Regions from separate parts of the Alteromonas sp. ABV2_168 genome, predicted to be linked through region 1. Evidence: predicted binding sites of a transcription regulator. Region 1 holds the regulator's gene; the other holds the start of a gene.

What was found. The regulator FNR, encoded in region 1, switches genes on or off when oxygen is low (the NO sensors DNR and NnrR bind a similar motif). The targets are predictions, from matches to a motif close to TTGATCTAGATCAA.
Region 2: a site for FNR is predicted at 6,162-6,175, ahead of hemN (oxygen-independent coproporphyrinogen III oxidase). Genes of this name have one in related genera too.

The regions. Positions count from the first base shown of each region.
Region 1 is NZ_JBSWYQ010000014.1:14,598-26,588, forward strand. It holds gene uspE (universal stress protein UspE) at 52-972, opposite strand; gene fnr (fumarate/nitrate reduction transcriptional regulator Fnr) at 1,076-1,819, opposite strand; gene ACXAH4_RS18255 (sulfite exporter TauE/SafE family protein) at 1,841-2,509, opposite strand; gene ccoS (cbb3-type cytochrome oxidase assembly protein CcoS) at 2,502-2,693, opposite strand; gene ACXAH4_RS18265 (heavy metal translocating P-type ATPase) at 2,698-5,079, opposite strand; gene ACXAH4_RS18270 (FixH family protein) at 5,076-5,555, opposite strand; gene ccoP (cytochrome-c oxidase, cbb3-type subunit III) at 5,709-6,668, opposite strand; gene ACXAH4_RS18280 (cbb3-type cytochrome oxidase subunit 3) at 6,673-6,846, opposite strand; gene ccoO (cytochrome-c oxidase, cbb3-type subunit II) at 6,848-7,453, opposite strand; gene ccoN (cytochrome-c oxidase, cbb3-type subunit I) at 7,466-8,899, opposite strand; gene ACXAH4_RS18295 (hypothetical protein) at 9,130-9,582, shown strand; gene bfr (bacterioferritin) at 9,615-10,082, opposite strand; gene bfr (bacterioferritin) at 10,082-10,558, opposite strand; gene ACXAH4_RS18310 (cation:proton antiporter domain-containing protein) at 10,687-11,991, opposite strand, start outside.
Region 2 is NZ_JBSWYQ010000004.1:123,908-135,898, reverse strand. It holds gene ACXAH4_RS08325 (HesA/MoeB/ThiF family protein) at 1-478, opposite strand, end outside; gene moaB (molybdenum cofactor biosynthesis protein B) at 561-1,067, shown strand; gene moaC (cyclic pyranopterin monophosphate synthase MoaC) at 1,067-1,552, shown strand; gene moaD (molybdopterin converting factor subunit 1) at 1,549-1,797, shown strand; gene ACXAH4_RS08305 (molybdenum cofactor biosynthesis protein MoaE) at 1,798-2,274, shown strand; gene modA (molybdate ABC transporter substrate-binding protein) at 2,316-3,068, shown strand; gene modB (molybdate ABC transporter permease subunit) at 3,070-3,735, shown strand; gene ACXAH4_RS08290 (ATP-binding cassette domain-containing protein) at 3,723-4,736, shown strand; gene hemN (oxygen-independent coproporphyrinogen III oxidase) at 4,729-6,102, opposite strand; gene ACXAH4_RS08280 (TonB-dependent receptor) at 6,236-8,791, opposite strand; gene ACXAH4_RS08275 (hypothetical protein) at 9,055-9,339, opposite strand; gene ACXAH4_RS08270 (DUF3718 domain-containing protein) at 9,730-10,125, opposite strand; gene ACXAH4_RS08265 (DUF3718 domain-containing protein) at 10,456-10,851, opposite strand; gene ACXAH4_RS08260 (4a-hydroxytetrahydrobiopterin dehydratase) at 11,122-11,427, shown strand; tRNA gene ACXAH4_RS08255 (tRNA-Met) at 11,589-11,665, shown strand; tRNA gene ACXAH4_RS08250 (tRNA-Met) at 11,703-11,779, shown strand; gene ACXAH4_RS08245 (MHYT domain-containing protein) at 11,964-11,991, shown strand, end outside.

The sequences.
Region 1 (11,991 bases):
ACAAAAGCAGACGGAATGCTGCTACACAAGCAGCATTCCGTTATCGCGCATTTACTTAACCGGAGACGTAAACCCGTCAGGTTTAACCGCCAGCACATCGCAATTCAGGTTATCAATAACATGCTCTGCAGTATTGCCCAAAAAGGCGGCTGATATGCCTGTACGTCCCACGGTACCGATGACGACGAGTTCTGCATCCAGCTGTTCAGTCACTTTCGGAATGGCTATATCAGGTAATCCCTCAACAACATGGCAATTTGCTACGCCGATCCCAAATTTAGCGCTGTGGTTTTCCATTTCCTGAACATGATGATTGCGCACAGCGTTATGATACGTCTCAGGATTGAAATCGGGGATCTCAATGGCGATATTCAGTGGGGCAGAAGGATAGGCATTAACCAGATGTACCTGACCGCTCAGTAACTCTGCATAATCCTTTGCGATACCGGTCAACTTGTCATTCAGTTGTGCATGTTCTTTGTCTTCTGTACCCACATTGACTGCCGCAACAATATTACCGTGTTCAGGCCAGGCATGAGCTTTGACAAGTAAAACCGGAGCCGGACATTTTCTTAGTAAGTGCCAGTCTGTTGGTGTAAAGAGCACTGATGCAAAATCATCGTGTTTGCGGGTAGCTTTAACGACCAGGTCAACCTGACGGTTAATGGTGTAGCGGGTAATGGCTTCGTAACGTTTATCACTCCACTCAACAGCAACCTTTACATCATAATCATCGTAGCGGGTCAGATTTTTTTCTGCCCAGGCAATGCGGTCTTTGGTTACCGCATCACGCATGGCTTCACGCTCACTGCGGGTGAGCATTGTTGTCATGTCATAAGAAAAGTCGTATACAACAAGCAGTGCGTGTACTTCTGCACCGGTTTTACGGGCAATTTCGATGGCTCTTGAAAGGGCAGGTTGTTCAGGGTTGTCGGCCTGAACGACGGCGAGAATACGTTTGCAGGTGATCATGGCGTCTCTCCTTATTGATGCAGACAATAAATACTGCCTTCATCTTTAGTATAAGACTTACAGCAGGAGAGACCTTGTTTCAGATCAATATTTCAACGGGATATTAATCCACGCAAAGAGTAGGAATGTCCATAGAGTGCAGCTTTTTATCCATAGCCGCAAAATCCAGAACAGTAATGAGCTTCCCGTCTACTTTGATAATGCCTTCTTTCTGGAAGCGGGTCAGCAAGCGGCTGATCGTTTCTACCGTTAATCCGAGATAATTACCGATTTCGTTGCGGGTCATACTCAGATTGAACTGACGGTGAGAAAAACCCCGTTCTTCGAAGCGACCGGACAGATGGGCGATAAAATAAATCAGACGTTCTTCTGCCGTCCTTTTATTCAGCAGCATCATCATTTCATGATCCTGCTTAATTTCAGCACTCATAAAACGCATGATCTGATGGCGCAATTTCGGGAATTGCTCAGACATTTTTTCAAGGGTGGAATAGGGCAGCTCACACACCATGGCAGTTTCCAGCGCCTGAGTGTAACTCTGGTGAGTGTCGTCACGTAAACCGTCAAAACCGATAATATCGCCCGGGAAGTGGAAACTGATAATTTGCTCTTCACCTTCTTTATCGGTGACAAAAGACTTAAATGAACCTGCCCGCACAGCGTACAGAGAGGTAAATTTATCGCCGGCTTCTACCAGGGTGTCGTGTTTATGCAAAGGCTTTTTGCGTTCAATGATGTCATCCAGTGACTCAATCTCAGTTTTATTGAGGGCCACGGGCAGACACAAATGACTGAAACTGCAATTCTGGCAGTGTATAGAAAAATCCGAACGTTTTTGCATGCTCACTTTCCGCTGTTTGCGATAATTCTAATGTATAGTACTTAAAGCCCGCCACAACAGCAATAATGCGTACAACAGCAAACTCAAAGCAATGATTTGACGAACTACGGGTTGTCTGAAACCTGAGGAAAGCCAGTCTGCACCAGCCCGGACAGCCAGCAACGCCGGTAGCGTTCCTAAACCAAAACCGGCCATGATTACAGCACCGGATATTGCCGTCCCTGAAGCCAGTGCCCATGTCAGGGTGGAATAAACCAGTCCACAGGGCAACCATCCCCAAATCATACCATAGGGAAAGGCGCTAGTAGGAGACCTGAAAGGTAAAAACCGTTTCGACAACGGCTGAATTCTTTGCCAGAGTTTACTGCCGAGGGCTTCAACAGCGGTCAGGCCACGCCACCAGTTACCCAGATAGCAGGCCATGGCAATCAGCATAATGCCACTGATGACGGCGAGTACGGGGCCGGTCACGGGTACAGCTTCTTTCGCTATCTGCCCGATGCCGCCGGTCACAGCGCCGGCAAGTATGTAACTGAATATACGACCAAAGTTGTAGCTAAGCGCATAGGGTAAAGGCGATGAGCCTGCCGGCGTGGCGGCAGACAGTGCCAGCGATACGCCGCCGCACATTCCCACACAATGAACGCCTCCGCCCAGCCCGACCAGCAAGGCAGAAAAAAACGACAGATCACTCATTGAGTTTTTTTCGTTCTTCGGCCAGTTTTTTTTCTTCAGGAGATAAATCATCATCGAAAAGAATACTGTAGCCCTGGCGATCCAGGTCTTCAAACTGGTTAGATTTTACTGCCCAAAAAAATACGCCGATGGCAATGGCCACAATGATCACAGCAAGGGGAATAAGGACGTAAATTATACTCATAGCGTTACTTTAACAGTCTCGTCGAATTTGTTACTACCAGAATACTACTCAGACTCATACCAATCACCGCCATCCACGGCGTCAGGATGCCGGACACTGCAAACGGCAGGATAACCAGATTGTAGCCTACGGCCCATCCCATATTCTGCCTGACTGTCGCTTTTACTCTTCTGGCCATCAGAGTAAGGTGTCCGAGTACAGCCAGCTTATCATTTAATAAAATCACATCCGCGGCACTTTTTGCGATATCCGTGGCATTACCCACTGCAATGCCAACATCAGCCGCTGCCATCACCGGCGCGTCGTTAATACCATCCCCCAGCATCATGACATGACGGCCCTGCCGCTGAAGGGCTGTCACGGCATTTAATTTATCTTCAGGGCTGTTCCCGCCTGTGGCTTTGTCTACAGGTAAATTCGCTGCAATGTCGTCAACATTTTGCTGAATATCGCCACTCAGAATTATCCGCTCCAGTTGCGCCAATTTGCTCAGGCTGTCTGCGGCATCCGCTTTAATTTTATCTGCTACACGAAAGGCGGCAACGGGCACACCGTTTTCGGTAAGAAACACGTTAGCGGGAAAGGGCGACAGGCCGGCATCAACACCGGTGAAAGAAGCCGAACCGGCTTTATAACTGCGGCCATTGCATTGCGCGCTGATGCCCATTCCGGCCACAACGTCAACTTGGCTCAGAATTAATCCCTGATTGTTATCAGAAACAAAGGCAGCGGCAACCGGATGTTCTGAACGGGACTCTATTGCTCCCATCAAAGCACGGATTTCATTTTCCCGTGCCGGTTCAGCAAACCAGCTGTTTATCTGAGCAAACTTTCCTTCGGTCAGCGTTCCGGTTTTATCCAGCACCAGGGTATCTACGTGGTTGATTTGCTCCAGTGCATCGGCTCTTTTCAATAAAATGCCATGCCGGTTAAGGTTTGCCATTGCGCAGGTGAGGGCAGATGGCGTAGCCAGCCCCAGCGCACAGGGGCAGGTTGCTACCAGTACCGCGATGCTGATCCAAAAGGCATTATCATTACCCTGCCAGTGCCAGTAAGCCCATGAAGATGCAGCCGTAATCAGTACTACGGCGACAAAATAACTGGAAAAGCGGTCAGCCATAAGAGCGACCCGGGGCTTCGCAGCCATAGCGGTGGATTGCAGACGGATGATCTGATTTACCAGCGCAAATTTTAACGCCCTGGTTACCGTTACCGTTATTACGCCGGTACGGTTTACCGTACCCCCGAACACCGTATCGCCGGTTTGTTTACGCACCGGATTAAACTCGCCGGTAAGCATCGATTCATCGGTTTCACTGGCACCGTCAGTCACAATACCGTCTACGGGAATGGTCTCTCCGGCTTTGACCACAACAACATCGCCGGTTTTGAGCGATTTCGCCAGTACCTGTGTTACGGTGTTATCCGCAGCCACCTGATTAGCGGTTACCGGAATATACTGCAACATATTCGCTGAGATCTGCGCGGCGCGGTGCCTGCTCCGGTGTTCCAGAAAACGACTCAGTAAAAGCAGGAAAATAAACATGCAAACTGATTCAAAATACACTTCGCCGCGACCGGTAACCGTTGCAAACAGACCGGACAGCCAGGTACCCAACACTGCAATACTCACCGGTACATCCATATTCACGGTCCGGGCCGACAAAGCCTTAAGCGCGCCAACGTAAAACGTACTGCCGGAATACAGCACCACCGGTGTGGTCAGAACCAACGCTATCCAGTGAAAATAAGACCGTGTCTGTGCATCCATTGCATCGAATAAATCAAAATACAGGGCCGCCGCCAGCATCATTACCTGCATGGTCATCAGACCTGCGAGGCCGAGTTTTTTCAAAAAGCGCTTATCTTCCGCTTTGTATGAAGCTTCATGCTGGTCCGGTTGAAACGGCAGCGCCGGGTAACCAATACGCCGTAGCGTAGCCATGATGCTGCTGAGCGATACTGCCTCAGGTTGCCATATAACCACTGCGCGTCGCTGTGCTACATTCACCGCAATCTGGCTGACACCGGTGATACGCGACAATTGCTTTTCAATCAGCCAGCCGCAGGCCGCACAGGTTATGCCTTCAAGAGTTAGCTCAATATGCTTGTTATTACCGTTATCAACGACGAACTCTTCCTGTAAGGCAGGCTCGTCATAGACAGACAGTTTATCCAGTGTTTCGCTTAATGCTGCATCACCTTTAGAGGCCGGTTCAGTGCGGAAGCGGTAATAGTCTTCCAGTCCGTTCCCGGTGATGGCCTGAGCCACGGCCTGACAGCCCGGACAGCAAAAATGACGTTCCTGCCCGAGTACAAATGCAGTATACGGCTTACCGGGTATATTAGGCTCGCCACAGTGGTAACAAGAAGAGTCGTCGCTCACGGGTTAAACTTAATGATACCGGAGGCCGGTAATTGGAGTGTATTCTGGATTTTCCATTCTTCATCCAGCGGTGTGAGTGAAACGCGCCATTTACCCGACAAAACGGTATCCGTTGTGCCGCGGTACACGCCACCGGCATCACGGGTAAGTAATAATTCGGTATCCAGTGATTCCAGGGTTACGTGGAAAAAGGTCAGTTTCAGTGCGGCACCGGATTGGGGAATACCGGAATGAAACTTCAGCGCGACGCGGCTTCCTTCAATGGTGAGATCGGTGGTGATATTCAGCTTTTTCGCCCGTTCGACTTTGTCCAGACGCACATTGATGGCTTTTCCTTCTTTGTAATAGTCGTCAATGACCAGACTGTCTTCACCGGAAGTGGCAAAATGGATGAGAAAACCGCTCATAATGACTGTCAGCACAGGTACCGTGATCAGGAACCAGGGCCAGAATTGTTTATACCAGGGCGTCTGCATATCACCACTTATTTAACTGCGCACATCTGAAGGTGCAAGATTACAGGAAATAAAACTTACTATGATGATTTCCATCAAGTTCTGTTTGTATTTTCACACAAAAAAGCCCTGAAAACAGGGCTTTTTGAATGACAGCAGTGTAATTAACCAGGGTCAGTTAGACAGGCTGTACACGTAGGCGGCGACAACGTGAATTTTGTCATCACCAAGGGTTTTCTTGAATGAAGGCATCACGCCATTACGGCCGTAAGTCAGCGTTTCAGTGACCGATTGTTCAGAAGAACCGTACAGCCAGATATTGTCCGTCAGATTCGGCGCACCGAGTAACTGGTTACCTTTACCGTCCATGCCGTGACAGGCAGCACACACCATAAAGCGGGCTTTTCCGTCATCAATCAGCGCAGTCATTTCAGGCTCCTGTTCCCGGCCACTCAAACTGAGTACATAGGCAACCGTCTCTTTGATACCTTGCTCACCCATGGAAGCAATCCATGCAGGCATAGCGGCCTGACGACCCAGTGTAAGGGTTTCAACAATTTTTGCGCCACTGCCTCCGTAAAGCCAGTCGTCGTCGGTGAGGTTAGGGAAGCCCACATTGGCGCCTCTTGCATCAGAACCGTGACACTGTGAACAGTTTTGTAAAAACAGACGCTGTCCTACTTTTACTGCTTCAGGATCATTGGCCAGTTCTTCAACCGGTACTGCCGCGTATTTTTCGAAAATCGGGTCATACAATTCCGCAGCCTGATCCAGCTCGCGGTCGTATTTAACCAGTAATCCGTTCTCTTTCGCATCAGCACGGGCCTGAGCAGATTCTTCCAGTGACTGGATGTTCTGGTTCGAACTTTTCCAGCCAAGGAAACCCTGCCATGCACCTAACCCCGGGAACAAAGCGAGATACACAAAGCCCCAGACGATACAAACGTAAAATAAAATAGTCCACCAGCGGGGTAACTGGTTATTAATTTCTTCGATACCATCGAAGACGTGCCCCATGCCTTCACCTTCTGCTACACCGGTTTTATTAGCCAGTGCCCAGCGTAACAGGATGAAGCAGCCGATAATGGTACCCAGTGTGATCACTGAGATCCAAATTGTCCAAAACGTGCTCATGAGTTCAAGACTCCTGCTTATTCTTTTGAGATTTCTCTTTCACTTCGTCGGCAAAGGGCAGGTTAGCCGCTTCATCGAACCGCTTTTTATTGCGACCGCTGAACGCCCACCAGACCACACCAATGAAGCAAACAAACACTACGACAGTAAAAATGCTGCCCGCTATTCCCTGATCCATATCAGTTCAGATATGTGCCGAGGGATTGAAGGTAAGCAATCAGGGCCTGCATTTCTGTTTTACCCTTTACTGCCGCCTGTGCACCGGCGATATCATCATCGGTGTAAGGCACACCAAAGCCGCGGAACACTTCCATTTTCTTCGCGGTATCTTCACCGCTGAGCGTATTCTCTGCCAGCCACGGGAAACCGGGCATGTTAGACTCCGGTACCACGTTGCGGGGATTAATCAGGTGAACACGGTGCCATTCGTCACTGTAGCGGCCACCAACACGCGCCAGGTCAGGACCGGTGCGTTTTGAACCCCACAGGAAGGGATGCTCCCATACCGACTCACCGGCTACTGAATAGTGGCCGTAACGTTCTGTTTCAGCACGGAACGGACGAATCATCTGGCTGTGACAGCCAACACATCCTTCACGGATGTAGATATCGCGGCCTTCCAGTTGCAGTGCTGTATAAGGTTTTAATCCTTTTACCGGCTCAAGTACCTGCTGCTGGAACATCAACGGCAAAATTTGAACCAGGGCTCCCAGGCTGATGGCAATCAAAATGAGCACAGTCATCAGGCCAATGTTTTTCTCAATTATTTCATGTGGATTCTTCACAACAACGACTCCTTATGCTGCCTGTGCGGCGGGTTCAGCTGCAATGCTGCCCTTGGGCGCACGTACAGTTTTCCAGGTGTTGTAGGCCATCACCAGCATGCCGGCAACCACAAACACACCACCGATAAAGCGCACCACATAGAAGGGTTTGGAGGCTTCCAGTGACTCAACGAAGCTGTAGGTCAGCGTTCCGTCGGCGTTCACTGCACGCCACATGAGACCTTGCAGTACACCGGACATCCACATGGCAACGATGTAAAGCACCACACCAATAGTAGCCAGCCAGAAGTGCACGTTCACCAGTTTGGTGGAGTACATTGCACGTTGTCCGAACAATACAGGAATGAGGTGATATACAGAGCCGATGGACACCATGGCTACCCAGCCCAGTGCGCCTGAGTGAACGTGACCGATAGTCCAGTCTGTGTAGTGAGACAGCGCATTGACGGTTTTGATGGCCATCATCGGACCTTCAAAGGTCGACATGCCGTAGAAAGACAACGAAACAATCAGGAAACGCAGCACCGGGTCAGTACGCAGCTTGTGCCATGCACCTGACAACGTCATGATCCCGTTAATCATGCCGCCCCAGGAGGGCACGAACAGGATAACCGACATCACCATACCCAGTGACTGTGTCCAGTCTGGCAGCGCCGTAAAGTGAAGGTGGTGAGGACCGGCCCAGATGTATAGCGAAATCAGAGCCCAGAAGTGAATAATGGATAAGCGGTAAGAGTACACCGGGCGTCCCGCCTGTTTAGGCACGAAGTAGTACATCATGCCAAGGAAACCCGCTGTCAGGAAAAAGCCAACCGCATTGTGTCCATACCACCACTGCATCATAGCATCCACCGCACCTGCATACAGTGAATAAGATTTCGTGAAAGAAACCGGAATCGCCATACTGTTACCGATGTGGAGCACTGCTACGGTAAGCATAAACGCGCCTAGGAACCAGTTTGCTACATAAATGTGCGATACCTTACGAATGATGATGGTACCGAAAAAGTTTATGATGTAAGCAATCCAGACCAGCGCGATAAGGATATCGATAGGCCATTCAAGTTCAGCGTATTCCTTACTGGCAGTAATGCCGAAGGGCAAAGTGACAACAGCAAGAACGATAACGGCCTGCCAGCCCCAAAAGGTAAAGGCAGCAAGTTTGTCGCTGAATAAACGTACCTGACTGGTACGCTGAACAATATAATAAGACGTTGCAAACAGTGCGCATCCGCCGAAAGCGAAAATGACTGCGTTGGTGTGTAACGGTCTTAATCGGGAAAACGTCAGCCAGGGTGTATCGAAGTTAAGTGCAGGAGCAAACAATTGCGCAGCAATAAATACTCCCAGCCCCATGCCGATAATACCCCAGACAATTGTCATGATGGTAAATTGCCTGACTACTTTATAGTTGTAATCAGGTTGTGCTTGGCTTATTTCACTCATTTGATTGATATTCCACTTCAATGGTAAATGGGTTTCCAACTGCCGGATTCCGGTTTTGCGCAAGTTGCAGGCTTAACGCTTGACCTTTTTAATTCTGTTGTAATTATAGACAGGTCAGCTGGTACGCGGATAATAAGATTTTTATTTACAAAAAGATACCATAAACTAGTCGGGGTTGATCTCCGTCAAAGGTAGTAATAAACCGTCGCTATTTACAGTATAATTTTCACATGAAAACAACAAAAAAAGCGCAAAAATTCATCATCCCCACACTCATTCTGATCCTGGCGCTGGGTGTGTATCTTTCAAAGCAACAGGTAACAACAACTGACACAGATAACGGTTTAGGCAATCCGTGTACATTTGTCAATTTGACCTGTGAAATTGGCCATGAACAAAATAAGGTTTCTGCCACATTTGAAAGTATACCGGAGGCAGAAGAATCGATAACAGTTAACTTTTCTTTACCCTTTTCTCAACAAATTGAGAGTGTTTGGATTGAAGGGGTAAACATGTATATGGGCAAGGTGCCGGTGCTGGCTGAACGGATAAAAGAAGGTAGCTGGTCCGGATGGTTTATGCTGGGTAGTTGTTCTGAGCCACAGATGCGCTGGAAAATGTTGATCCATGTAGAAGATAAACCGGACCCCTACGTGATGTTCTTTGAAACAAAAATGCCCTGAACAGGTCAGGGCATTTATCGAAACAATCCGGCTTACATCTGCGAGTGCATGTAAAGTTGCAGACCCAGGCGCTTAATCAGGCCCAGTTGCTGTTCCAGCCAGTGAGCGTGATCTACTTCCGTGTCGTCAAGTAATTCAACCAGGATATCACGGGTAACGTAGTCATTTTCCTGTTCACACAAAGCGATAACTTCTTTCAATTTCGCATCGACTTCGTATTCAACGCGTAAGTCACTTTCCAGCATTGATGGTACGTCGTGCCCAACCTTATAGCCGGTACGGGTAACCATGTCAGGCGTGCCTTCTAAAAACAGCATGCGTTCAATCAGTTTCGTGGCATGGCCTTTTTCGTCATCAAACTCATGGTTGATGCGCTCGTAAAGCTTGTTCAGGCCCCAGTCCAGATACATCTGAGAGTGAATGAAATACTGATCCATTGCTGCCAGTTCATAAGACAACAGCTCATTCAGCGCGTCATTAATTTTCGCGTTACCTTTCATTAGTCATCTCCCTCAATCTGTTTTAGCAGGTACGTTTCAAGACCCATTGCATCAATCTGATATTCCTGGGTTTCAATCCAGTCGAGATGCTCTTCTTCGTACTCCAGAATATCTTCGAGCAGGTCACGGCTTACGTAATCCTGCTTTTCTTCACAAAGCTTGATGGCATCTTTCAGCAGGGGAATTTGTTCCAGCTGAAAACGACTGTCGCACTTAAGCATCTCTACGGTATCTTCACCGATATACAGCTTGCCCAGTGCCTGCAGGTTCGGAAGTCCTTCTAAAAACAGTACGCGCTCAATGATAGCATCAGCCTGTTTCATGTCTTTGATGGACTTCTTGTAATTCTTTTCGTTGAGCTCGCCGAAGCCCCAGTTTTTAAACATCCGTGCATGCAGAAAATACTGATTAATGGACGTCAGTTCACTGGTCAATACTTCGTTGAGTTTCGCGATGACTTGTTTATCGCCTTTCATAACGGTATTCCTTAAATTAACTACACACAGTATATGGCAATCTTTGCGTTAAATCAAAAAAATCTTTATAAATCAATAATATGCAAATGATAACAATTTCCATGTCGTCCTGTGTTCTTATTAGTCCTCTATTTACCAGATGAATCATTAACATAAGCCAATGATTCTTCGGCAAAACCCAGGCCTGCCTCGGTAAAAAAGTTAAATACCTTGTCTACACCTTTACTTAATAAGGTTTCCACCTCATCTTCATAGCGGGCGATGGCAGCGATTTTACCGGTGTATCCCGAGAACTGAAGCTGTCGGGTAATATTCACCGCGTCCTCAATAGAAGGTAAAGCAAGCAGGATCAGTTTTACATTGGAGGTATCAAGGTTTTCCCACAAGTCCACGTCTTCACCGTCTCCGCAGATAACATTGAGTCCTTCCTGTTGCAGGCGGTTAATTTTAACTCTGTCGGCATCCATTCCCCATACAGCAGAGTCGGCCAGTTTATGCAGAGAGTTAAATGCACCCAGACCTACACGGCCCATACCGATAACAAGGAACTCGGCATTGGTGACCACCGGATAAATGTCTTCTTTGAGGCGGACAGGACTTTCGAATTTCTGAATGCCGTTTTTGATACGCAGATACCGGCTGTGACTGTTCCGGTACATGATACTGGTGATTACAAATGAAATAGAAACGGCCAGCGCAATAATGACCAGCCAGCTTTCGCTCAACATTCCCAGACTTACTGCTAATGCGGCGACTATGAGGCCGAATTCACTGTAATTCCCCAGCACCAGTGAAGTGAGATAGCTGGTTCTCGCCCGTAAGCGCAGCCAGGTGAATAAACCAAAGAAAAGCGCGGCTTTAACGGCAAGGAATACACACAAAATAAGTGCAGCCATGATCATATTGAAATCCGGCAGGGCCGTGAGGCCGATAGACAGAAAGAAGCCGATGAGAAACAAATCCTTAAAAGCCAGCAATGATTTGGACAACTCTGTGGCTTTGGGGTTTTTAGCCAGAATGATTCCGGTGAGCAGGGCGCCGAGATCCCCTTTAATATTCACCAGGTCAAACAGGTGGTATCCGCCCAGCGCAAGCACAAACCCGGTAAGTGGCAGTAACTCGCCGTGACCTGATTTATCGATAATACGGTTAAGCAGCGGCATCAGCGGAAATACAGCCAGTAAGCCCAGCGCATAAACAGACGGCAGTTTACCCGTTGCAGCGACAAGGAACACCACAGCAAACACATCCTGCATAACAAGTATGCCGATAGCCAGTTTTCCGTGGCGGGTTTTGCTTTCTCCGCTTTCTTCCAGGACTTTTATAACACAAACGGTACTGCTGAAACTTAACGCAAAGGCAATCAGTAGAGCTGATTCAAAAGATATGTCACCAAACCAGAAAGCAGCGACAGCAGCCAGTATGTAGAGCGC
Region 2 (11,991 bases), on a different contig from region 1:
CTTCAAAACGGATGGCTGCACCGCTGACAAGGGGTTTACCATGGCGGTAACTGATTGCATTGATTTGCTTTCTGCTGGCAAGATTGTCTGTGCAGTCAATAACTATGTCATGGCTTTCTACCAGACGGCTCAGCACGTTGTCATCCGGCCTTTCGGAAACACAATGAATGACACACTCCGGCACGAGTGCAAGTAAACGTTGCCGGGCCGCTTCTGTTTTTAATTTACCGCAATCTTCTGGCGTAAACAGAATTTGTCGGGGAAGATTGTGTGCTTCCACTCTGTCATCGTCGGCCAGTGTGATTGTTCCCGCGCCGCCGGTGCACATGAGTTGGGCAACCGTATTACCCAGGCCTCCGGCGCCAAGGATTAATACTTTGCTGTTGAGCAGTTTTTCCTGACCTTCCAGGTCAAACTGTGGCAGCACGATGTGCCGGTTGTATCGCATAGCTTGAGTATGCGTTAAAGTATCTGGCATAGTAGTAAAAAATCTCTTTTCAGCGACGGTGCGGTACTAAGCGTACACGTGTATTTACCGTTGTATTTTATCAGGAAAACCCATGTCTTCAGCAGTATCTCTTAATATCGCCGTTCTTACTATCTCTGACACCCGGACAACAGACACAGACACGTCCGGTGCTTACCTCATTGAAGCTGTAGAAACAGCAGGCCATAAGCTGGCTGCGCGGGATCTGGTAAAAGATGATATTTATGCCCAGCGTGCGATTGTTTCTGCATGGATTGCCGACCCTGCTATCCATGCGATTCTGGTGACAGGTGGTACCGGCTTTACCCACAGAGATTCAACACCGGAAGCGTTGTCGGTTTTATTTGATAAAACCGTTGACGGTTTTGGCGAGCTGTTCCGTCATCTGAGTTATCAGGAAATCGGCACCTCTACCATTCAGTCCCGTGCTATTGCCGGGTTTGCCAACCGGACTGCTATTTTCTGTTTGCCGGGCAGCACCGGTGCCTGCCGCACCGCCTGGGAAGGTATTGTACGCAGTCAGCTGGATTCTGAATACCGTCCGTGTAACTTTGTAAAACACCTTACCGGTGAACTGTAATGAGCGGGTTCAGTCATTTAAATGCCAGTGGCGAAGCCAATATGGTCGACGTGTCCGGCAAGCAGGAAACTCAGCGTGAAGCGCTGGCAGAAGGCTACCTGTATGTGTCTGATGCCGTTATGACAGCCATTTCAGAGCAAACAGTGATGAAAGGCGATGTGTATGCCGTAGCCAGAGTAGCGGGCATTCAGGGCGCGAAACGTTGCGCTGATTTAATTCCGTTATGCCACCCGTTACCGCTGACCAAAGTGGACATCGGCTTTACCGCTGAGCCTGAACAAAACCGCATTCACACGACCTGCTTTTGCAAAGTCAGCGGCAAAACCGGCGTGGAAATGGAAGCACTTACCGGTGTGAATATCGCCTTACTGACATTGTTCGACATGTGCAAAGCGCTGGATCCGGCCATGCGCATTGAAGGTGTCAGAGTGTTACAAAAGCGGGGCGGTAAAACCGGTGACTGGGAGGCAGAGCAAAAGGCATGATTACCATAAAAACCTTTGCGCAGATCCGTGAAATCAGTGGCGACAGCGAGCTTTCTCTTCCCCTGCCGGAAAACTGCGCTACCGTTGCCGGTCTGAAAGCGCATCTTGCAACCCGGTCATCCGCCTGGGAGCAGGCCTTGTCGGCCGGGGTGCTCTGTGCGGTTAATCAGTCGCTGGGTGACGAAACCAGTGCGGTTAACGATGGTGACGAGGTGGCGTTTTTTCCGCCGGTGACAGGAGGCTGAATGTTTGCTGAAGTAACCACAGCCTTACTGGATGAAACGGCTTATGTTGAAAAGCTCCGTCAATCATCGCACAATGCTGGTGCAATAGTAACGTTCACCGGCCTGGTCCGTGACTATAACGCTGACGGTGAAATTGAAGGTATCAGTCTGGAGCAGTACCCCGGGATGACCGCAAGTGCCATGCAACAGCTGTTGCAACAGGCCTTAGACAGATTTGCACTGCTCAGTGCCGGTATTGTACACCGTGTCGGTTACATCGGAAATTACGAGCCGGTGGTGTGGGTAGGCTGCAGCGCCAGCCACCGTAAGGCCGCCTTCGACGGCGCAGAATTCGTTATGGATATGCTGAAAAAGTCGGTGCCGCTTTGGAAGAAAGAACATGCTGACGGAAAAACAGCATGGGTTGCCGCAAAGGCATCAGATGAAGAAGCCGCCATGAAGTGGCTCAGGAATGAAGGTTTATCAGACAATTTATGAAGAACAGGATGTGTCGGGCGTATAAAGTCTGTCTGTGTGTCATGCTACTTCTGGCAGGTAAAGGATTTGCCGCAGAGCAGGTAGTAAATATTGCCGTTGCCGCCAATTTTGCCGGGCCGGTTAAACATTTCGCCAGTGCCTTTGAAGAAAAAACCGGTATCCGTCCGGTTATAACCGTCGGTTCAAGTGGCACTTTATTTGCGCAAATCGGCCACGGTGCCCCCTTTGACGTATTTCTTTCTGCTGATGCAGCCAGACCAGAAGCGCTGGTGGCCGAAGGCAAAGCAGATAAGCAAAATCTGCGCAGTTACGCCAGAGGGCGTCTGACACTGGTAACCAGACAGTCAGCGCCGTCCGGGCTGGAAGAATTTCTGACAAGACAGTTCAACAAACCTGTTGCCATTGCCAATCCCAAACTCGCGCCTTATGGTCTGGCGGCTGAACAGGTGTTTTCCACGCTGCCTGAAAATACCGCACTTCCTTTTAAACTGGTACGTGGGAAAAGTATTTTACAAGCGTGGCAGTACTTTACTGCAGGTAATGTGGACGATGCGTTTGTGGCATGGTCACTGGTGAAAAATTCGAAAGCAAATTACTGGTTAATCCCTGCCTCCATGCACGATCCCATCGTACAAAAAATGGTGATTGTTAAACATAACCAGCACCCTTATGCCGCACGGCGGTTTATGCAATACATGATGTCACCGGCGGTGCAGAACGCGCTGGCAGACTGGGGATATCAGCCGCTAAAAGCGCGGCAAAAGAAAAACAAGGATAAAGCCGGTGAACGGTGACATGGATGCTATCTGGCTCACTCTGGAACTGGCACTGATCACCAGTCTGGTGCTGATGCTGATTGCCACGCCGTTGGCATGGAAGTTATCCCGCTGGCAGCATAAAGCAAAGAATCTGGTTCTTGCTGTGGTGGCGCTGCCACTGGTGTTGCCGCCCACTGTGCTGGGTTTTTATCTGCTGGTGGTGTTTTCCCCGGATGCACTTGCAGGGCAATTATGGCAGGCCGTAACCGGTCAGCAGCTGGCCTTTTCTTTTTCCGGACTGGTGCTGGGGTCGGTGATTTATTCACTGCCCTTTGCCGTACAGCCTCTTTATGCCAGTTTTATTCAGCTGGACAGTCGTTATATCGATGTAGCCCGCACCATGGGAATGTCCAAATGGTCACGTTTCCGTCGCATCATTATGCCTATCTGTAAACCCGCCTTTATCGTTGCACTTGGATTAAGTTTCGCCCACACCATCGGTGAATTTGGTGTGGTGCTGATGATAGGCGGCAATATTCCGGGTGAAACTCAGGTACTGTCTATTGCGTTGTTTGAGCATGTGGAGGCACTTGAATACGGTCAGGCTCATGCGCTTGCTCTTGGCTTGCTGGTCTTTTCCTTCCTGCTGATGGCGCTGCTTTACCGCTATAACCGAAACGGAGTGTCGTCATGGAAGTCGTAGTGCAGGCAGCATGGGAAAATCTGCAACTCAATGCCAGTATTCAGTTACCGGCAACGGCACAATTTATTGGCCTGAGCGGACCATCCGGCGCCGGTAAATCAACATTACTGCGTTGCCTGGCCGGACTTACCGGTTCTGCAAAAGTCACCGGGCAGTGGGAAAATAGTCGCATTGCCAGGGTCCGCACAGGGCTCGTGTTTCAGGACAGTCTGTTATTCCCCCATTTATCAGTGGGGCAGAATTTACTGCTGGCGGCAGATTTTGCAAAACAGCAGACCTATCACTTTGACGAGGTGGTTCTGGGGTGTAAATGTAATCACCTGATGACACGTATGCCCGATACACTCTCGGGAGGCGAAGCGCAGCGGGTAGCCATTGCCAGAGCCATTTTAAATTCACCGCAAATCCTGTTACTGGATGAACCGGTGAGCGCGCTGGATAATACGTTAAAACACGATGTGCTTAAGTATTTAACAAAGCTGGCCCGCAGCGGTCTGAAAATGCTGATGGTGTCCCACGACCTCCGTGAACTGGCTTTGTACAGTGAATACATGGCATGGATGGAGCAGGGCAGTATTGTCCATCAGGGCGCATCAAATGATGTGCTGGCACAGTTAACTCCGTCTATGCCAAATTTCGAACAGCAGTTCAGTGTGCTTAAAGGCGCACTAAAAGCACATCTGCCTGAGCAAGCTTGTTATGCCATAGAATGCGAAGGGCATACGCTCTATGCACGCCATCCTGTGGTCAGTAAGGAACAGGCCATGCTGACCATCGACGCCAGGGATGTCAGTATCGACCGGCAGGAAGCCAATGCCTCTTCCATTGTCAACGCCTTGCCCTGTGTCATTGAGTCCGTGTCTGAAAGCCGGGCCGGGCAGGTGATGATAAATCTGATGTGTGGCCGCAGCAGATTGTTTGCGCTGATCAGCCAGTTGTCCCAGGAACGGTTACAGTTCCGTGAAGGAGAAACTGTTACCGCCAGGTTTAAACTCAGATAACTCTGGAATACCGGTGCTGAATTGCGGCGCTGCCTTTAAGGTAAGCGTCGAAGGTCATACAGATGATGCGGATAAACAGTCTTGCTGACGGAAATACCTCGATACCCGTTCCGGTTACCTGTAATAAACCATCTTCTTCAAATTCTCTCAGTGCCGCAAGTTCCGGCTTAAAATGATGGCGGAACTGAATACCGAAAAGCGCCTCTGTTGCAGAAAAATCCACGGAAAGATTGCACATTAATTGTTGGATAACGTAGCGTCTGAGCAGATCTGAGGGCGACAGAAACACCCCTTTTTCTGCAATTTCTTCATTGCTATCAAGTTTGCCGTAATAGTCATTCAGGGTTTTCGGGTTTTGCAGATAAGCATTGCCTGCGGCACTGATAGAGGAAACACCCAGCCCCAGTAAATCCAGGTCCCCCCGAGTGGTGTAGCCCTGAAAATTCCGGTGCAATTTTTTATTACGTTGCGCTTCAGCCAGTTCGTCAGATGGCAGGGCGAAATGGTCCATGCCAATCATTTCATAACCTGCCTGTGTAAGGCTGGTGATGGCTTGTTTCATGAGCCCTGTTTTTACCTGGGCAGAGGGCAGCCACTCATCTTTTATTTTGCGCTGGGCAGCAAACCGCTCAGGCAGATGGGCGTAGCTGAACATGGAAATCCGCTCCGGCGTCATCGCCTTTACCGCTGCCAGTGTAGAAGCAAAGGTATCTGCTGTCTGGTGAGGCAGGCCGTAAATCAGATCCAGATTAACAGATTTAAATCCGGCGGAACGGGCGCAATCTACCAGCGTGGCGATATGGGATGTGCTCTGAACCCGGTTTATCGCTTCCTGCACACGGTAATCGGTATCCTGTACGCCAATACTCAGGCGGTTATAGCCTAAAGAGGACAGGTGTCGCAAATAAGCAGGCGTGGTACGGCGGGGATCGATTTCAATACTCATTTCTGCATCGCTGACCACATCAAAAGCCGATGTAAGCATGCCTGCCAGGCGTGTTTGTTGCTGCTCTGTGAGGAACCCCGGCGTGCCGCCTCCTAAGTGTATTTGCTCCGCTTTACGGTGCCGGAAAGCAGGCGCGCGCCGTTGAATTTCTTTTTCCAGATAATCCAGATAACGATCTGCTTTTTCCTGATGTCTGGTCACAATTTTATTGCAGCCGCAGTAATAACAGAGGCTGTGGCAGAAAGGAATATGTACATACAGTGAAACGCCGCTGGCCTGAGTGACACTCAGTGCTTTTTCCAGAGGCGCTGGTTCAGATAACCCGGAAAACGTTAACGCGGTTGGGTAAGAGGTATAGCGCGGCCCGTTAATATTGTATTTCTTCAGGCGTGCGGGATCGAATAATTCGTTTGCTGACATGGTTATTCCGGCTTGAGTAGAATGCACGGAAAGTATAATCAGCAGACAAAGAGGTGTTGTTGATCTACTTCAAGTTTTCGCCAGCCAGTTTTGTATAACGCAACCGGCCGGCGTTTACTCTTCGAAATGACAATCAGAACTCGCGGGTAACAGTCACACCCCAGGAGAGCGGCTGGCCGGGATAAGCCATAAGCTTGCCGGCCTGAACAGGTACATCGAAACCGTTTCTGGCGATGTACTCTTTATTTGTCAGGTTCCTGCCCCATAACGTGATGCGTGTATCCCACTGCGGGACTGACAGTTCAACCCGTGCGTTCACCAGGGCATAACTGCTGCTGTGTTTATACGGATCGTTAGTATCATCAAGGAACAAGTCTCCCGTATATTGATAATCTGCAGCCATGACAACCGGATACCCGCCTGCCATTAATGTGTGTTGCAACGTCAGGCTGGCAGAGGTTTCCGGTTCAAACCCCAGGCGATCACCGGTTCTGGAGCAGTAGGGTGTATCTGCAAAAGGCCGGCCGGGATCATCCGTCCCGGTATGCCAGGGATAAGCAACCTGGCAGGTGCCTTTTTCAAAATCGTCAAAACCGGTAAGGGTACGGGCAAGGGTCAGGCCGGCACGGGTATCGGAAACAGGAAACCAGACAATTTCAAGTTCATACCCTTTGGTATGTAAGTCGCCGGCATTTTGTAAATTAAAACCAAGACCGGTAAAAGTCGAGGCCTGAAAATCTTTGATTTGGGTATAATGCAGTGCACCGTTAATACGCAGGTTTTGCCCCGGAAATTGCTTTTTCACACCCAGTTCGTAAGCGGTGGCTTTTTCAGCGTTAAATTGGGGGCTTAACCCTTCGGCAATACGATCTGTATTCATGCCTCCCGATTTAAACCCTGTGCTGGTACTGGCATACCAGAGGCTATTGTTATCTGGTTGCCAGCTTACTTTCAGCGTCCCTGTAAGTTGTCCGTCGTTACGTTTTTCATCCAGATCACTGCGGGGAAGTACCGATGCTGAACCGAGAAAATAATAGCCCCAGCCCGCCTGAGTAAAAGGAAGTAGCGCACTGAGTTGCGTGTAATCAGGGGGATTGCCGGTTGCCAGGCTCTGAGCAAAAGAGCCAAGGGCGACAGCGGCACTCAGCGGATCAGGAATGTTTTCAGTACCTGTTGGTAATCCGTCAATGTCAGGACCCTGTTCATCAAAGCGGGCGGTCAATGTTTTATCCTCGCGGGTGTATCGTAATCCGGCGGTGAGGGTAAATTCTTCAGCAAATTGCCAGTCAGTCTGGCTGAATACGGCCAGGCTGTCCTGCTGCTGATAAGCATTGTGGGCAAACTGAGTCTGGCCGGGCGTGGCTGATGCAACAGCGGGGACAAGGCCGGATGTTGCTGCACTCAGGGCATTTACGCCGTCAGTCAGGGGTTGCAGTTCAGCCGCAGACGCTGTGAAAAATGCCGGAAATGCGTCACCGGTGGTGATAGCAAAATCCAGGTCAAGGTTCTGGCTGAAATACCACAATCCGGCGATGGTAGTGACATGCTCACTGGACCAGGTTGCCCGCAACTCCTGGGAAAACGCCTGTTGTCGGGCGTTATTGGTAGTGGAAAGCAAGTCTGCATCAGTAAAATCTGTATCTGTCTGGTCGAAGCTGTCAAAGCCACGCCAGGCTGTGATGGAGGTGAGCAATAATGCGGGGGATGTTTGCCAGTTTATTTCTGCAGAAAGCCCCTTGTCCTGCATGCGGGATTCGGGCAGGGAGCTGAGTGCCGTGGTATAGCGGTAAAACTCATCACCGGTAAATAAGGTGGCATTGAACGGTGGCATCATAAGCAAGGTGTCTGTTCCGTATTTCCCTTCGACACCGTTTGCTTGCCGGTTATCCTGCAACGTTAATGCGCCGCAACAATGTTCATCGAGTTCTGCGTAATCGGCAATTATCCGCACTGATACGTCGTCTGACGGCGTATACAGGGTTTGAAGACGCACACCGGAACGGTTCCTGTCATTAATTGTGTCGTCACCATAGCCTGTGTCATCAATCCATCCATCCCTGCGCGTACTGAAGCCTGATACTCTGGCAGCCAGTTTATTATCAATTACATTAATTGACGTTGCTCCGCTTAGCCGGATCAAATCATCATTGCCGGCGGTTACTGTAATAAAACCATTGCCGGTTTCAAAATCAGGTTGTCGCGTTCTGAAAACCACTGCACCAGCCGGTGTATTTTTACCGAAAAGTGAGCCCTGAGGGCCGCGAAGAATTTCTACAGTATCAATATCGACTAAATCATTGATCACCGCATTCTGACGAGACCGGTAGACGCCATCTACATAGAGACCGGTAGAAGACTCAAAACCGTAATTCTGCGAAGAGGTACCAATTCCCCGAATGGAAAAACTGGAGTTGACCGCACTTTGACTTTGAAAGGCAGAAAAAGCGGGTACATAACCCTGAATGTCGAAAACGTCCATTGATGCTGTTTCATTAATCATCTTTCCGGTGATGGCAGACATGGCAACAGGCACATCCTGCATATCCCGCGGGCGCTTCTGAGCGGTAACTTCAATATGTTCAAGTTTGGTCGGAGAAGGATCTTGCCGGGCAATACTTTGAAAAGAGGTGATTAAGGCGGTACTGATCAGAGAAAAATAAAACAACCTGCCTGTTGAGCTGTGCGACATGAACAATTCCTGTTTCTTATTTTGTCCGGTCCTTCGCTGCGATGAATAGGTTTTTCAGACTCCTTTTGAAAAACGGCCATTATTCTGCCCGAATAATCAGCAACTTTCATGACAATTTTATAAAAACAGAAACAGGTATGAGCAGGGCGGGAGGAACTATATACGGATAGCACAAAAAATTGCGGCCCGTAAAACGGGCCGCGGAGATGCAGATGTTACTCTGCTTACCATGTTGAAAGGTTCAACACCTTCCCTGGTGCATGTTACGGGTTAGCCGCAACAAGATGGTCTGGTAAATTTTTTAAAAGAAGTGTCTTTTTGTTTTCCTGCAGGGAGCTGAAGATGTCTGCAGTTTGTTGTTCTTCTACGGCTGCCGCCGTCAGAATAGTTTTGTCTAAGGACTTACCTGCGCGAACTTTCTTTTTCACTGAAATCTCTGCAACACCGGAAGCCGCTGCTACGGAGGCTGTTTCGCTAGTGCCGGCCAGAACAACATTGCTGGAAGCCAGCAGAGATAAACCGATTAGTGTTGCTTTGATAGTTTTCATTCTGTTTATCCTGTTTAAAAAACAGGGCGCCGGAAGCGCCCGCAATGATGTTGTTTGTTCGCTATCTATTAAAGGCGATAATGACGCCGTTAGATACGCCCGGGCTGATACTTGGGTATGTGATAAAATACGATAAATTTGGTATCTATATATTTTACAACTAGTTACGTCATTTTGGTGGGTGTATTTTCTCCCGGAAATTGTTGTTTTTACCCTGTGACCAGCTTTAACCAGCTATTTCGTATTTTCAACTATAACTTTTATGATGGGGTGAATTTTTCTTATTTATCAATTCTATAAAAGAAAAAAGCGACGTTCCCGTCGCTTTTTAGAGTGCAGGCGTTAACCTGCTACCATGTTGAAATGGTATCTTCTGTTTCGTCTTAATCCTTAGAGGCGCTTAGACAAAACATCCGCGATAGGGCTGCCCTGGTTACCAGTTTCGTTTACCCAGGCCTGAAGGGTTTTGCCATCAGCTTCCGGTGCACTCAGGTCGCTCTTGGGCATTTTCTTCACCAGCAAGGTGCCGGTTTCTACTGCGTTGCTGCTGATGGCAGTACGGATAAGGCTGTTGCCACCACAGCTGATGCCAGAGTAGTAATCACGCAGCTTCAGGCGGTAATCAGATTCTACCAGACGAATTTTCTTACGCAGCTCACCTTTATCGTCAGCTTGTACAATAGTGCAAATGTTAGCCAGATCATCATTGATGTCCGCTTGCGCTACGCCAGTAAAACCTAAACCCATTGTTGCTACGATGAGAGAAGTCTTAACAATTTTCAACATGGTTAATTCCTCAGAAATAAAATTAAAAAGTGGTGTTGTTTGTTCGGGTTTAATTAAACTAAATTAATGCAGAATGAAAAATAGCAGGATGAATACTAAGGTATGCCGTGAAATACATTAACCTGATTATTGTTAGATAAGTAATTGTATTTGTTTGCTTAATTATCTTTTTGGGGTCTGGCATTTTAATGTTTTTATCTCAGAGCATCAGCGAAAAAGACCTGGCCGGATTTAAGACGAAAAAAAGCGGCGTTTCCGCCGCTTCTTAAGTGCAGGCTTTCGCCTGCTACCATGTTGAAATGGTACTTTAAATTTTTAGTCGTAATAAAATTACAGACGCTTAGCCAGTTCGTCAGCGATAGGGCTGCCCTGGTTACCAGTTTCGTTAACCCATGCCTGCAACGTTTTGCCATCAGCTTCCGGCGCTCCCAAGTCACTCTTAGGCATTTTCTTAACCAGTAGCGTACCAGTTTCTACTGCGTTACTGCTGATGGCAGTACGGATAAGGCTGTTGCCACCACAGCTGATGCCAGTGTAATAGTCGCGCAGTTTCAAACGGTAGTCAGATTCTACCAGACGAATTTTCTTACGTAGTTCACCTTTGTCGTCAGCCTGAACGATTGTGCAGATGTTAGCTAAGTCGTCGTTGATATCAGCCTGAGCTGCGCCAGCGAAAGTTAAACCCAGAGTTGCAGCGATGATAGAAGTCTTAACAATTTTCAACATGGTTAAATCCTCGAAGTAGTTAAAAGTTTATGTTGTGTTGTTTGTTCGGGACCTATTAAACAAAAGTTGAAGAGGAAGAAAAATACCAGGGGATAAACATGGGTATTTGAACTGATACCTAACTGAAGGGGACTTGTAAAGTTTGCAGCCCGGACTGGGCTTCACTTTCTGCCGACGAAAACTTGAAGAGTGAATCCGCTAAGGACAAAGTAAGCGTAATAACTATATAAACAGATTTACACTTCTAATAATGAAAGCAGGAGCAATGACATGACAGAAAAGCTAGATGATCAGGCGATTGCCGCAGCGCTCACGGAATTGAACGAAGGTTTAGCAGAAGATAAGCAGTGGGTTTTAAAAGAAGGGAAGTTGACGAAGCGATTTGCTTTCAGAAACTTTATCCGCGCCTTTGGCTGGATGTCTCAGGCTGCCATATGGGCTGAAAAACTACGCCATCACCCGGAATGGTTTAATGTTTACAATAAAGTAGATGTTGCATTGACGACCCATGATGCAGGTGGAATTACTGAGCTGGACTTCAAATTAGCTACCAAAATGGAGAGTCTTTTACAGTAATTTGTATGCGGTTTGAGCGGTCTGCCGGAATATTGTCCGAACAGTCAAAAAATTGCAATATTCTTACTTCTATCCCTTGCCAAGGATTAATGCCTATGTATAATACGCACCACTCAACGGCAGGGGGCTTTCAAACAGCCAACAGCCGGTAAGTAAACGGACGCGGGATGGAGCAGTCTGGTAGCTCGTCGGGCTCATAACCCGAAGGTCGTTGGTTCAAATCCAGCTCCCGCAACCACTTTACTTCTTTGAGAGCACAATCTATTTAATTCGGACGCGGGATGGAGCAGTCTGGTAGCTCGTCGGGCTCATAACCCGAAGGTCGTTGGTTCAAATCCAGCTCCCGCAACCACTCCGAATGTTTAAATTCTAATTTATTTCCGTATTTTTTCCACAAATAAGTCATCACTTTTTATTAAGTTGCGCTTCACCGTACTTTTTCGGCAACTTCACGACTTTCGCCCTGCAACTAATTTGTACTTCACTCAATAGCTGTTACGCTAACTATTGATAATAAACTATACACGGACTTACTGATGCTCGAATGGCTGATGTCTTTTTTTG